2 regions of the Acidovorax sp. FG42 genome follow, and region 1 is predicted to be linked to the other one. Evidence: predicted binding sites of a transcription regulator. Region 1 holds the regulator's gene; the other holds the start of a gene.
The links. The regulator FNR, encoded in region 1, switches genes on or off when oxygen is low (the NO sensors DNR and NnrR bind a similar motif). The targets are predictions, from matches to a motif close to TTGATNNNNATCAA.
Positions count from the first base shown of each region.

Region 2: ACODSM_RS20355 (universal stress protein) is a predicted target of FNR. The motif match lies at 1,364-1,377, and genes of this name have one in related genera.

Region 1 covers NZ_JBMDJM010000014.1:78,328-83,396, forward strand. The annotation lists gene ccoG (cytochrome c oxidase accessory protein CcoG) at 1-80, shown strand, start outside; gene ACODSM_RS15355 (FixH family protein) at 145-423, shown strand; gene ACODSM_RS15360 (hypothetical protein) at 479-775, shown strand; gene fnr (fumarate/nitrate reduction transcriptional regulator Fnr) at 877-1,599, opposite strand; gene hemN (oxygen-independent coproporphyrinogen III oxidase) at 1,789-3,171, shown strand; gene ACODSM_RS15375 (sulfite exporter TauE/SafE family protein) at 3,177-3,902, shown strand; gene ACODSM_RS15380 (cyclic di-GMP phosphodiesterase) at 4,124-5,069, shown strand, end outside.
Region 2 covers NZ_JBMDJM010000023.1:39,488-44,556, forward strand. The annotation lists gene ACODSM_RS20345 (hypothetical protein) at 1-486, shown strand; gene ACODSM_RS20350 (2OG-Fe dioxygenase family protein) at 559-1,338, shown strand; gene ACODSM_RS20355 (universal stress protein) at 1,462-1,899, shown strand; gene ACODSM_RS20360 (tripartite tricarboxylate transporter substrate binding protein) at 1,968-2,951, opposite strand; gene bktB (beta-ketothiolase BktB) at 3,151-4,335, opposite strand; gene ACODSM_RS20370 (SDR family NAD(P)-dependent oxidoreductase) at 4,427-5,069, opposite strand, start outside.

The DNA of each region.
Region 1 (5,069 bases):
ATGCCGTTCAGTTTGATGTGCAGGCCGTAGGAGCAGCGGCCCATGTCACGGAGAAATCCGTGTTCCTTGTACCGCGCTGAGCGGTATTCCGGTGGGGCCCTTCGGGGCCGCACTTTGACCGATATTGTTGAGGAGTAAAGCACCATGTCTTCAAACCCTGCCATTGCAACCCAGGCGGTAACCGTACCCTGGTGGAAGTTTGGCCATGTGTGGCTGGTGATTGCCGGGCCTCTGATCGTGATCGTGGCGGGCTTTGTGACGCTGTGGCTAGCGATTTCGCGGCCCGACCCCGTGGTGGCGGAGGACTACTACCGCCAAGGCATCGAAATCAACAAGACACTGGTGGCGCCGGAAAAGAGTCTGGCGCCGGCCCTCAAGGCCCGCAACCATGCGGCCACCCCTGTGCAAGACCAACCACGCTGAAACCCCAGGGTCGCACACCCTGGCGACCCCGGCAGCACCAGGAGACAGAACCTATATGTGGACGCAACGCCTGATGTGGATTGCATGGCCCGCCTTTTTGATGGCGGGTGTGCTGGAGATGCTGGTTTTTGCCATGGTGGACCCCCAGGACCTGCACTGGTTCGGGCAGCCTCTGGCGCTGTCGAGGCAGGGGGTGTACACCCTCGCATTTTTTGTGTTCTGGGCCATCACCATGGCCACCAGCGCATTGACCACGCTACTGTCCATGTCCCCGTTTGAGGTCAACCGCTGTCCCGTGCCCGACGGGGAGCGCCCTGACGATTGCCGCAAGACATCGTCGTCTTGCTCCTGAGCCTTTTTCGCCGGTTCATGCGGGCATGCGCTGCATGCCGTTTTAGAAGGGACCGTAGGGCTTTTGTACCGCCCAGACCCTCAGCCGACGAGGGGCCGTACTCAGTGGCAGGTCTGCTGGCTGTTCACAATGCGTCGCAGGGCATCGGTGTCAAGGATGCGCACATGGCGCTGTTTGACTTCCACGATGCCTTCTTCCACAAATTTGGAGAAGGTGCGGCTCACTGTTTCAAGTTTGAGGCCCAGGTAGCTGCCGATCTCTTCGCGCGTCATGCGCAACACCAGTTCTGATTGCGAGAAGCCCCGTGCATGCAGGCGCTGCACCAGGTTGAGCAAGAAGGCCGCCAGGCGCTCCTCGGCACGCATGCTGCCCAGCAGCAGCATCACACCATGTTCGCGCACGATCTCGCGGCTCATGATCTTGTGCACGTGGTGCTGCAGGGCCGTGACTTCGCGGGACAGTTCTTCGATGCGGTCGAAAGGCATGACGCAGACCTCGGCATCTTCCAGGGCCACCGCGTCACAGGTGTGGTGGTCATTCACGATGCCGTCCAGCCCGATGATCTCCCCCGCCATCTGAAAGCCCGTGACCTGGTCGCGACCGTCTTCGGTGGCCACACAGGTCTTGAAAAAACCGGTGCGGATGGCGTACAAGGACGTGAAGGACTCGCCATTGCGAAACAGCGTGCCGCCGCGCTTGACCTTGCGGCGGACAGCAACGACCTCGTCAATGCGCTGCAGTTGCTCTTCGTTCAAGCCCACGGGCATGCACAGCTCGCGGAGGTTGCAGTTGGAGCAGGCGACTTTGATGGTGAGCGGGTTCATAGACACATGGGCTTGGGTTAGCGGTCAAGCATATCGCGCTTGCCGTACACGAACCTGAATACAGAGCGCGGGCAAGCGGCTGACCTTCATCAAATTGTCGCCGTATCGCTTGCGGGTTCACTTGATGCAGGTCAAGGACATGTCCCAGAGCCTACGGCACAGTCAAGGTGTACGCAAGGAAATTTCCCCATGACTGCTGTTTCGCCAGACCTTCTGCGCCGCTTTGACGTGCCAGGGCCCCGCTATACATCCTATCCAACGGCCGACCGTTTCGTGGAGGCGTTTGGTCAGGAAGACTATGTGCTGGCGCTGCAACAGCGCCGCTCGGGCACGCTGGCCAAGGCCATGCCGCTGTCCCTGTACGTGCACATCCCGTTTTGCGAATCCCTGTGCTACTACTGCGCCTGCAACAAGATCATCACCAAGCACCATGACCGCGCCGAGGTCTACTTGCGCTACTTGAGCCGCGAGATCGACCTGCACACGGCGCACTGTGGCGTAGGACAGGTGGTGAGTCAACTGCACCTGGGGGGAGGCACACCCACCTTCCTCTCCGATGCGGGCCTGCGGGAGCTGATGGCCATGCTCAAGCGCAGCTTCACGCTGGCGCCTGGGGGGGAATACTCGATCGAGGTGGACCCTCGCACCGTCAATGCAGAGCGTCTTGCACTGTTGGCTGAACTGGGTTTTAACCGGCTGAGTTTTGGCGTGCAGGACTTTGATGCCGAAGTGCAGAAGGCTGTGCACCGCATCCAGCCTGCCGAACAGGTGTTTGCGCTGGTTGAGTCTGCGCGTTCGTTGGGCTTTGACTCGGTGAACGTGGATCTGATCTACGGCCTGCCGCGCCAGACGCCCGAGTCTTTTGACCGCACGCTGGCCCAGGTGGCGCAACTGCGGCCTGACCGCATCGCCCTGTATGCCTATGCGCACCTGCCAGAGCGTTTCAAGCCACAGCGTCGCATCATCTCTGCGGAGTTGCCCACGGGCGGGAGCAAGCTCTCCATGTTGTCGCGCTCGCTCGATGCCTTCATGGATGCTGGCTACGTGTACGTGGGCATGGACCACTTTGCGCTGCCCACCGACGCCCTGGCCGTGGCCAAGCGCCAGGGGCGCCTGCACCGCAATTTCCAGGGCTACAGCACGCAGCCGGACTGCGATTTGATCGGCCTGGGCGTATCGGCCATTGGCCGTGTGGGGGCAACCTACAGCCAGAACTCCAAGACGCTGGATGAGTACTACGACTTTCTGGACCAGGGGCGGTTGCCCGTGGTGCGGGGGCTGGCGCTCACGCGCGACGACCTGGTGCGCCGTGCGGCCATCATGGCCCTGATGTGCCAGGGGGAACTGCTGTTCGAGCCGATGGAGCAGGCATGGCTGATCGACTTCCGCCAGTATTTCGCGGCGGAGTTGGCCCAATTGGAGGGCATGCAGGAGCAAGGGCTGGTGCGCGTTGGGCCAGAGGGCATTGAAGTGACTGCGACCGGTTGGTTCTTCGTGCGGGGCATCGCCATGGTTTTTGACCGCTATCTGCAGGCAGACCGCAACCGCGCCCGGTTTTCGCGCATCATCTGATACCTATGCTTGCCACGGTCGGCTGGACTGCTCTGCTCATGGGACTCGCTGGCGGGTCCCACTGCCTGGCCATGTGCTCCGCGCCCTGTGGAGCGCTCGTGGGGCAGGGCGGCGCGCCACTGGCGGAGGGCAGTGCCGAGCGGGTGGTGCGCTGGGCGCCGCGTGGCGGCGTACTGCAGCGCACCGTGGCCTTTCATGCGGGGCGCCTGGTGGGCTATGCCAGCGCCGGGGCACTGGCAGCCATGGCCATGGACAGTCTGGCATGGCTGACCCAGCAGACCACTGCGTTGCGTCCCGCCTGGACGCTGATGCACGTGGCAGTGATGGCCTGGGGGCTCATGATGATGGTGCAGTCGCGCCAGCCCGCCTGGGTGGAACAGGCTGGCCGCTCCGTGTGGGCGCGTGTTCGACCGCTGGTCGGAGCGCCAGGCGGCGTGATGGCGGCGGGGGTCCTGTGGGCCCTGATGCCTTGCGGGTTGCTCTACTCGGCCCTGTTGGTCGCGGCGCTCAGTGGAGGGCCACTGGAGGGGGCCCTGACCATGGCCCTGTTTGCCGTGGGCAGCGGGGTCTGGCTGGTGGGCGGCCCCTGGGCTTGGAGCAGCCTTCGCAATCGCCTGAATCTTGCGCGAGCTCAGTGGGGCACGAGGGCCGCAGGCGCCATGCTGTGCGCGGTCGCTGCCTGGGCATTGTGGATGGATCTCATTTACAAGCCATCGCTCTGGTGTCGCTGAGCGGGCGGCGCTGATTTGTCCTGTCACCCTTAATCGCCCGGTGGTTCCAAGCGGGGCGATGCCTCAGCCCAGGGGGCTGCAGTGCTCCAGTCAGGCCCGATTTCTGCCAAGTGTTGCCGGATCGCTGCGCGGTCTGCCGGTTCTTCGCCACGTCACTGGAACTGGTGATAATCTGCGTAACTATTGGTGGCATTGATGTCGCCATGTATCGTGCGCCTGACGTGAACTCATCCATCCTCATCGACATCAGCCAACTGCGTGTCGGCATGTACATCCAGCTCGACGTGGGCTGGATGCACCATCCGTTCCCGACCAGCAGTTTCCGGGTGGCGTCGTCGGAACAGATCGCCACCTTGCGCGAGCTGGGGTTGACCGAGGTACGTTACGTCCCCAAAAAGAGCGATCCAGAACTGCAGGAGCTGGTGCCTGCTGCCTGGAGCGTGCCCGAGATGACAGCCCCACCGCCCAACGGCCTGGATGCGCCCGGGCCTGGGACGGCCACTGTCGTGGACCCCGAGGCGCAGCGTCGCCGTGAGCTGCTGGAAGCACAAAACCGGGCCTTGGCCGCCTGCAATCAGCGTTTCTCAGAAGCCACCCGTCAGTACCAGTCCATGGAGCGCACGGTTTCCGAGCACCCCGACCAGGCCAGGGCCAAGGGGGAAGCGCTGGTTTCGGGGTGTGTTACCGAACTGCTGGAAAACGGCGACTCTGTCATTCGGCTGCTGTCCGAGGGCGTGGGCGAGCGCAACGGATTGCATCCGATCAATGTGATGGTGATTTCGCTGCTGCTGGGGCGATCCCTGGGCATGAAGAGCGAGGAGCTGCACGATCTGGGTGTGGCCGCATTGATCCACGACATCGGCAAGCTCAAGCTGCCGCCCAATCTGCGCCAGCCCACCCCGTCCATGATCCCGATGGAGCGCACACGCTACGAGACCCACGTGGCGGAATCCGTTGCCCTGGCCAAACGCATGGGGTTTGCGGATGCCGTGCTGACGGCCGTGGCGCGTCACCACGAAATGTGCGATGGCAGTGGTTTTCCGCAGCGTCTGAAGGGGCCCGATCTGGGGCGCATGAGCCAGGTCCTGGCGCTGGTCAACCAGTACGACCGTATGTGCAACCCGGCGATGGGGGTGACGGCGCTGACGCCCCACGAGGCGCTTTCCG
Region 2 (5,069 bases), on a different contig from region 1:
ATGAAAAACAATCTATTTCCCACGATCCGCCTTCTTGTTTCTGGCGCGGCTGCCGCGGCGCTGCTGGGCCTGGGCGGCGGCGCCCATGCGCAGGCCTATGTCAACGCCACCGTGGGGGGCGAACTGGCTCCCGGTGTGTATGGCCGCATCAATATTGGCAACGCGCCACCACCACCGCTGCTATACGCAGAGCCCGTCATCATCCAGCGCCCTGCGGTGGTGGTGCCCCGTGCGCCCATCTACATGTACGTGCCGCCCGGCCATGCCAAGAACTGGAGCAAGCACTGCGCACGCTATAACGCCTGCAGCCAGCCGGTGTATTTTGTGCAGGAGCCACCTCCCCGCCGCGGCAACCCGCACCGCGGGCCCCATGGCCGGGACGACCGCCGCTGGGACCATGACCATCGCCACGATGACCGCCATGACCACGATCGCGGTCCCGGGCGCGGAGAAGGCCGTGGCAAGGGCCATGGCCATCGGGACTGAGCCCCCTGCATTTCGCAGGGTTTGCGCCCGCGCAGAAGAGGGGGCCGCACCAGCGGTTAAGCTCGGGCCTCTATGGCCCAAGTCTCCTTTTCTCCCCCTTTCACCCAACCGGCTGATGTTGCCAGCCAGTTGCGCCACAGCGGTTTTGCGGTGCTCAGCCCGGCCGCAGTGGCCGAGTGGGTCGGCTGTGATCTGTCGGCGCTCATGGCACTCATTACCGATTGGGCAGCTCTTCCTCCCGATGAATTTCTGAAGGATGGTGGCCGCTACCGTCGCCGCCGCCATGCCTGTTTTGTGCTGCAGCAGGGACAGATGCAGCAGGTGCCGCACCGTGCCCACTGGCAGCCAGTGGAGTACAACGCCCTGCACGGCGGCATGGAGCGCTGGTTTGCTCCCATGGAGCCCGCGACCGTAGCGCAGCCCGTGTGGCAGCAGTTGCTCGCCGCTCTGGCGGGCGTGTCGGACGCTGTGTTTGCCGGGCCTCAGGCCCCGGTGACCTGGTTTGTCGAGGCGCACCAGTTCCGCATCGACACCACTGACGGCATCGGCCGCCCCACACCCGAAGGTGCCCACCGCGATGGCGTGGATCTGGTTGCGGTGTTTCTGGTGGGGCGCGAGGGCGTCAAGGGCGGTGAGACGCGGGTGTTTGAGGCCAACGGCCCTGCCGGACAACGCTTTACGCTGACCGAGCCCTGGTCCCTGCTGTTGCTGGACGATGCGCGCATGATCCACGAGTCCACGCCTATCCAGCCGCTACAGGACGGGGGCTACCGCGACACCCTGGTGGTGACCTGCCGGCGGGGCAACTTCCAGGGTGCGGACGTGGTGGGGCAGGCGCCGTCGGGGGGGTGAACACTGCGGCAGAAGTGCATCCGATTTGATGCGAATCAAGATGCGGGGTATGGTGGCGGTTCACACTGTCGCCCATGGTCAGGCCACAAGCCTGGTCTCACCCCTCATTCAAGGAGTAGCACCATGTTCAAGCACATTCTGGTTCCTGTCGACGGTTCCAAGACCTCCATGCTGGCCGTCTCCAAGGCCGCAGGCCTGGCCAAGACCTTTGGCAGCGCCGTCACTGCGGTGTATGTGATCGACCCGTATCCCTTCACCGGCGTGGGTGCCGACTTTGCCTACGGACAGGCCCAATACATCAGTGCCGCCACGGCCGAGGCCAACGCAGCGCTGGATGCCACCAAGCAGGCCATGGCCGATGCGGGTGTGCAGGTCACCACCGTGGTGGGGGAGGGCCATGCAGTGCACGACGGCATCCTGCGCGCGCTGGAGAGCACGGGCGCCGACCTCATCGTGATGGGCTCGCATGGCCGCCGTGGCCTGGAAAAGCTGGTGCTGGGCAGCGTCACGCAGCGTGTGCTGGGTGTGGTGCACATCCCTGTGCTGGTGGTGCGGGACTGATTGTTTTTGCCCCATGCAAAACGGCTCCTTTCGGAGCCGTTTTTTATTGCAGCAAGCGCCGCAGGGGGTCACTCAATCTTTGCGCCCGAGGCTTCCACAATGCCCTTCCACTTGGCGTAGTCAGCCTTGAGCAGGGTGTTGAACTGAGCGGCCGACATGGCCTCGGGCTCGGCGCCCTGGGCGTGGATGGCGGCCTTCATTTCAGGGGTGGCCAGCAGCTTGTTGATTTCTGCATTGACGACGTTCACCACGGTGGCCGGTGTGCCGGCGGGCGCAAACACGCCGTACCAGGTGCTCACATCAAAGTCCTTGAAGCCCGATTCGGACACGGTGGGCACCTCGGGCATGGACGAGCTGCGCTTGGCCGAGGTCACGGCCAGCGGGCGCAGCTTGCCCGACTTGATCTGGGCCATGGCCGATGGCACCGAAGACATGAGCAAGTCCACGTTGCCCGACAGCGCATCCATCAGCGCGGGGTTGGAGCCCTTGTACGGGATGTGGCTGAGCTTGATGCCCGCAGCCTTCTCAAACAGGTCACCCGCCAGGTGGATGGAGGTGCCGTTGCCGGGCGACCCGTAGGTGATGGTGCCGGGCGCAGCCTTGGCGGCAGCCACCACGTCGGCCAGTGTCTTGAACTTGGAGTTGGCACTGGTGGCAATGACCACGGGCGTGTAGGCAACATGGGCCACGGCGGTCAGGTCCTTGGTGGGGTCCCAGGGCAGGTTCTTGTACAGCCAGGGGCCGATGACCAGGTTGTCCTTCTGGCCCATGACCAGCTCGTAGCCCGTGGGCGCGGCCTTGACGGCCTCGCCAATGCCGATGGTGCCGCCCGCGCCGGCGCGGTTGTCGGCCACCACGGTCCACTTGGCGCTCTCGGTGAGCTTGGTGGCCACCAGACGCGACAGGATGTCGGTGCCCCCGCCGGGCGGGAAGGGCACGATCAGGCGGATGGGCTTGGCCGGGTAGGCCGCCGCAGGGGCTGGCGCCTGGGCGTGGGCTGTGGTGCCCAGCGCGAAGGCGAGGGCGGTGAAGGAAAGCAGGGTGCGCATCATGGTGAGGGGTGTCTCCGTCGGTTCAGTGGTGTGCGGGCCGTCTTTGAGTTGCTGGGGGGCAGCTTCTGGGGCCCGGCTGATCTGGGGCAGCGGGCGCCAATGATCGCTGATCGACTGTGGCGCTCGCATTGCCAATAGCGGGTGGCAGCATCGCGGGTGGCGATGGCAGTGTGCGCACCCGCGTGCAGGTCAGTGCGGGTCAGAGGCGTTCAAAAATCGCCGCAATGCCCTGGCCGCCGCCAATGCACATGGTCACCAGCGCGTAGCGGCCCTGGATGCGTTGCAGTTCATGCAGCGCCTTCACCGTGATAAGCGCACCGGTGGCGCCAATGGGGTGACCCAGCGAGATGCCCGAGCCGTTGGGGTTGACCTTGGCGGGGTCCAGCCCCAGGTCTTTGGTCACGGCGCAGGCCTGGGCGGCGAAGGCCTCGTTGGCTTCGATCACGTCCAGGTCGTTGACGGTAAGGCCTGCCTTTTTCAGCGCCAGCTGCGTGGCGGGCACGGGGCCGATGCCCATGTACTTGGGGTCCACACCCGCATGGGCATAGGCCACCAGACGGGCCAGGGGCTTGGCGCCACGGGCCTTGGCGGCACCGGCTTCCATCAGCACCACGGCGGCGGCCGCGTCGTTGATGCCCGAGGCGTTGCCAGCGGTCACCGTGCCGTTTTCCTTGAGGAACACGGGCTTGAGCTTGGCCAGGTCGTCCATCGTGGCGCCGGGGCGGAAGTGCTCGTCGGTGGCGTACTGCACGTCGCCCTTCTTGCTCTTCAGGGTGACGGGCACGATCTGGTCCTTGAACAGCCCGTTTTGCGTGGCGCGTTCGGCGCGGTTGTGGCTCTCGACCGCCAGTTTGTCCTGGTCTTCACGGCTGATGCCCCACTTGGCGGCGATGTTCTCGGCCGTCACACCCATGTGGATGTTGTGGAAGGGGTCGTGCAGCGCGCCGATCATCATGTCCACCATCTTGGTGTCGCCCATGCGGGCGCCCCAGCGCATGTTCAGGCTGGCAAAAGGCACGCGGCTCATGTTCTCGGCTCCGGCGCCAATGGCCACGTCGGTGTCGCCCAGCAGGATGGACTGGCTGGCGCTGACGATGGCCTGCAGGCCCGAGCCGCACAGGCGGTTGACGTTGAACGCGGGCGTGCCCTCGGCGCAGCCGCCGTTGATGGCCGCCACGCGCGACAGGTACATGTCCTTGGGCTCGGTGTTGACTACGTGGCCGAACACCACGTGGCCCACGTCCTTGCCTTCCACGTTGGCGCGGGCGAGCGATTCGCGCACGACGATTGCACCCAGTTCTGTGGGGGGCACGTCCTTGAGGCTGCCGCCAAAGGTGCCAATGGCGGTGCGCACTGCGCTGACGACGACGACTTCACGGGTCATGGGGAGGTCCTTTCAGAGAAATTCAGGTCAAAACGGCTGCAAGCGCTAGTGAATCATGCGGTAGCAGCTATCAAATTAGGAGTAATCGGGCTCACGCCTCGCGCACGTCGGCCACCGGGTTGATGCCGAAGTCTGCGCGCTCCAGCCAGGCGAGCACGCGGGTGGCGGCGTCGGCGGGCGATGTGAGCTGGCCACCCGTCTTGAGGTTGGCGAAATTCTGGCGGTCCGGGAAGGCGGCCGGGTCGGCGCCGCGCAGCTGGACCTGCATGTCGGTGTCGATCACACCGGGAGCCAGCGAGCATACCTTGGCCCCATGGGGCTTGAGGGCCTCGTCCAGCGCCACGCAGCGCGTGAAATGGTCCATGCCCGCCTTGGCGGCGCAGTAAGCGGCCTGCGAGGCCATGGCCCGGCGGCCCAGGCCCGACGAGATGTTGAGCACCTTGCGCGGCACCGTCCAGGTGTCCGTCGCGCCCAGGAAGGCGGCGGTGAGCTGCATGGGCGCTTCCAGCCCCACACGCAGGGCGGTGGCCAGGTCGTCCACGTCACTGGCCGATAGCGGCGCAATGCGCGGGATCATGCCCGCGTTGTTGATGAGGGTGGCGCTGGCAAACGCCTGCGGGCCCTGGGCCTGCAGCCAGGCTTGCAGCTTATGGGCCGCCTGCTCGCCCTGCGACAGGTCTTGCTGCCACTGTTCAATGGTGACGCCTGCGGCCCGGGCCTCGGCGGCCAGGTCG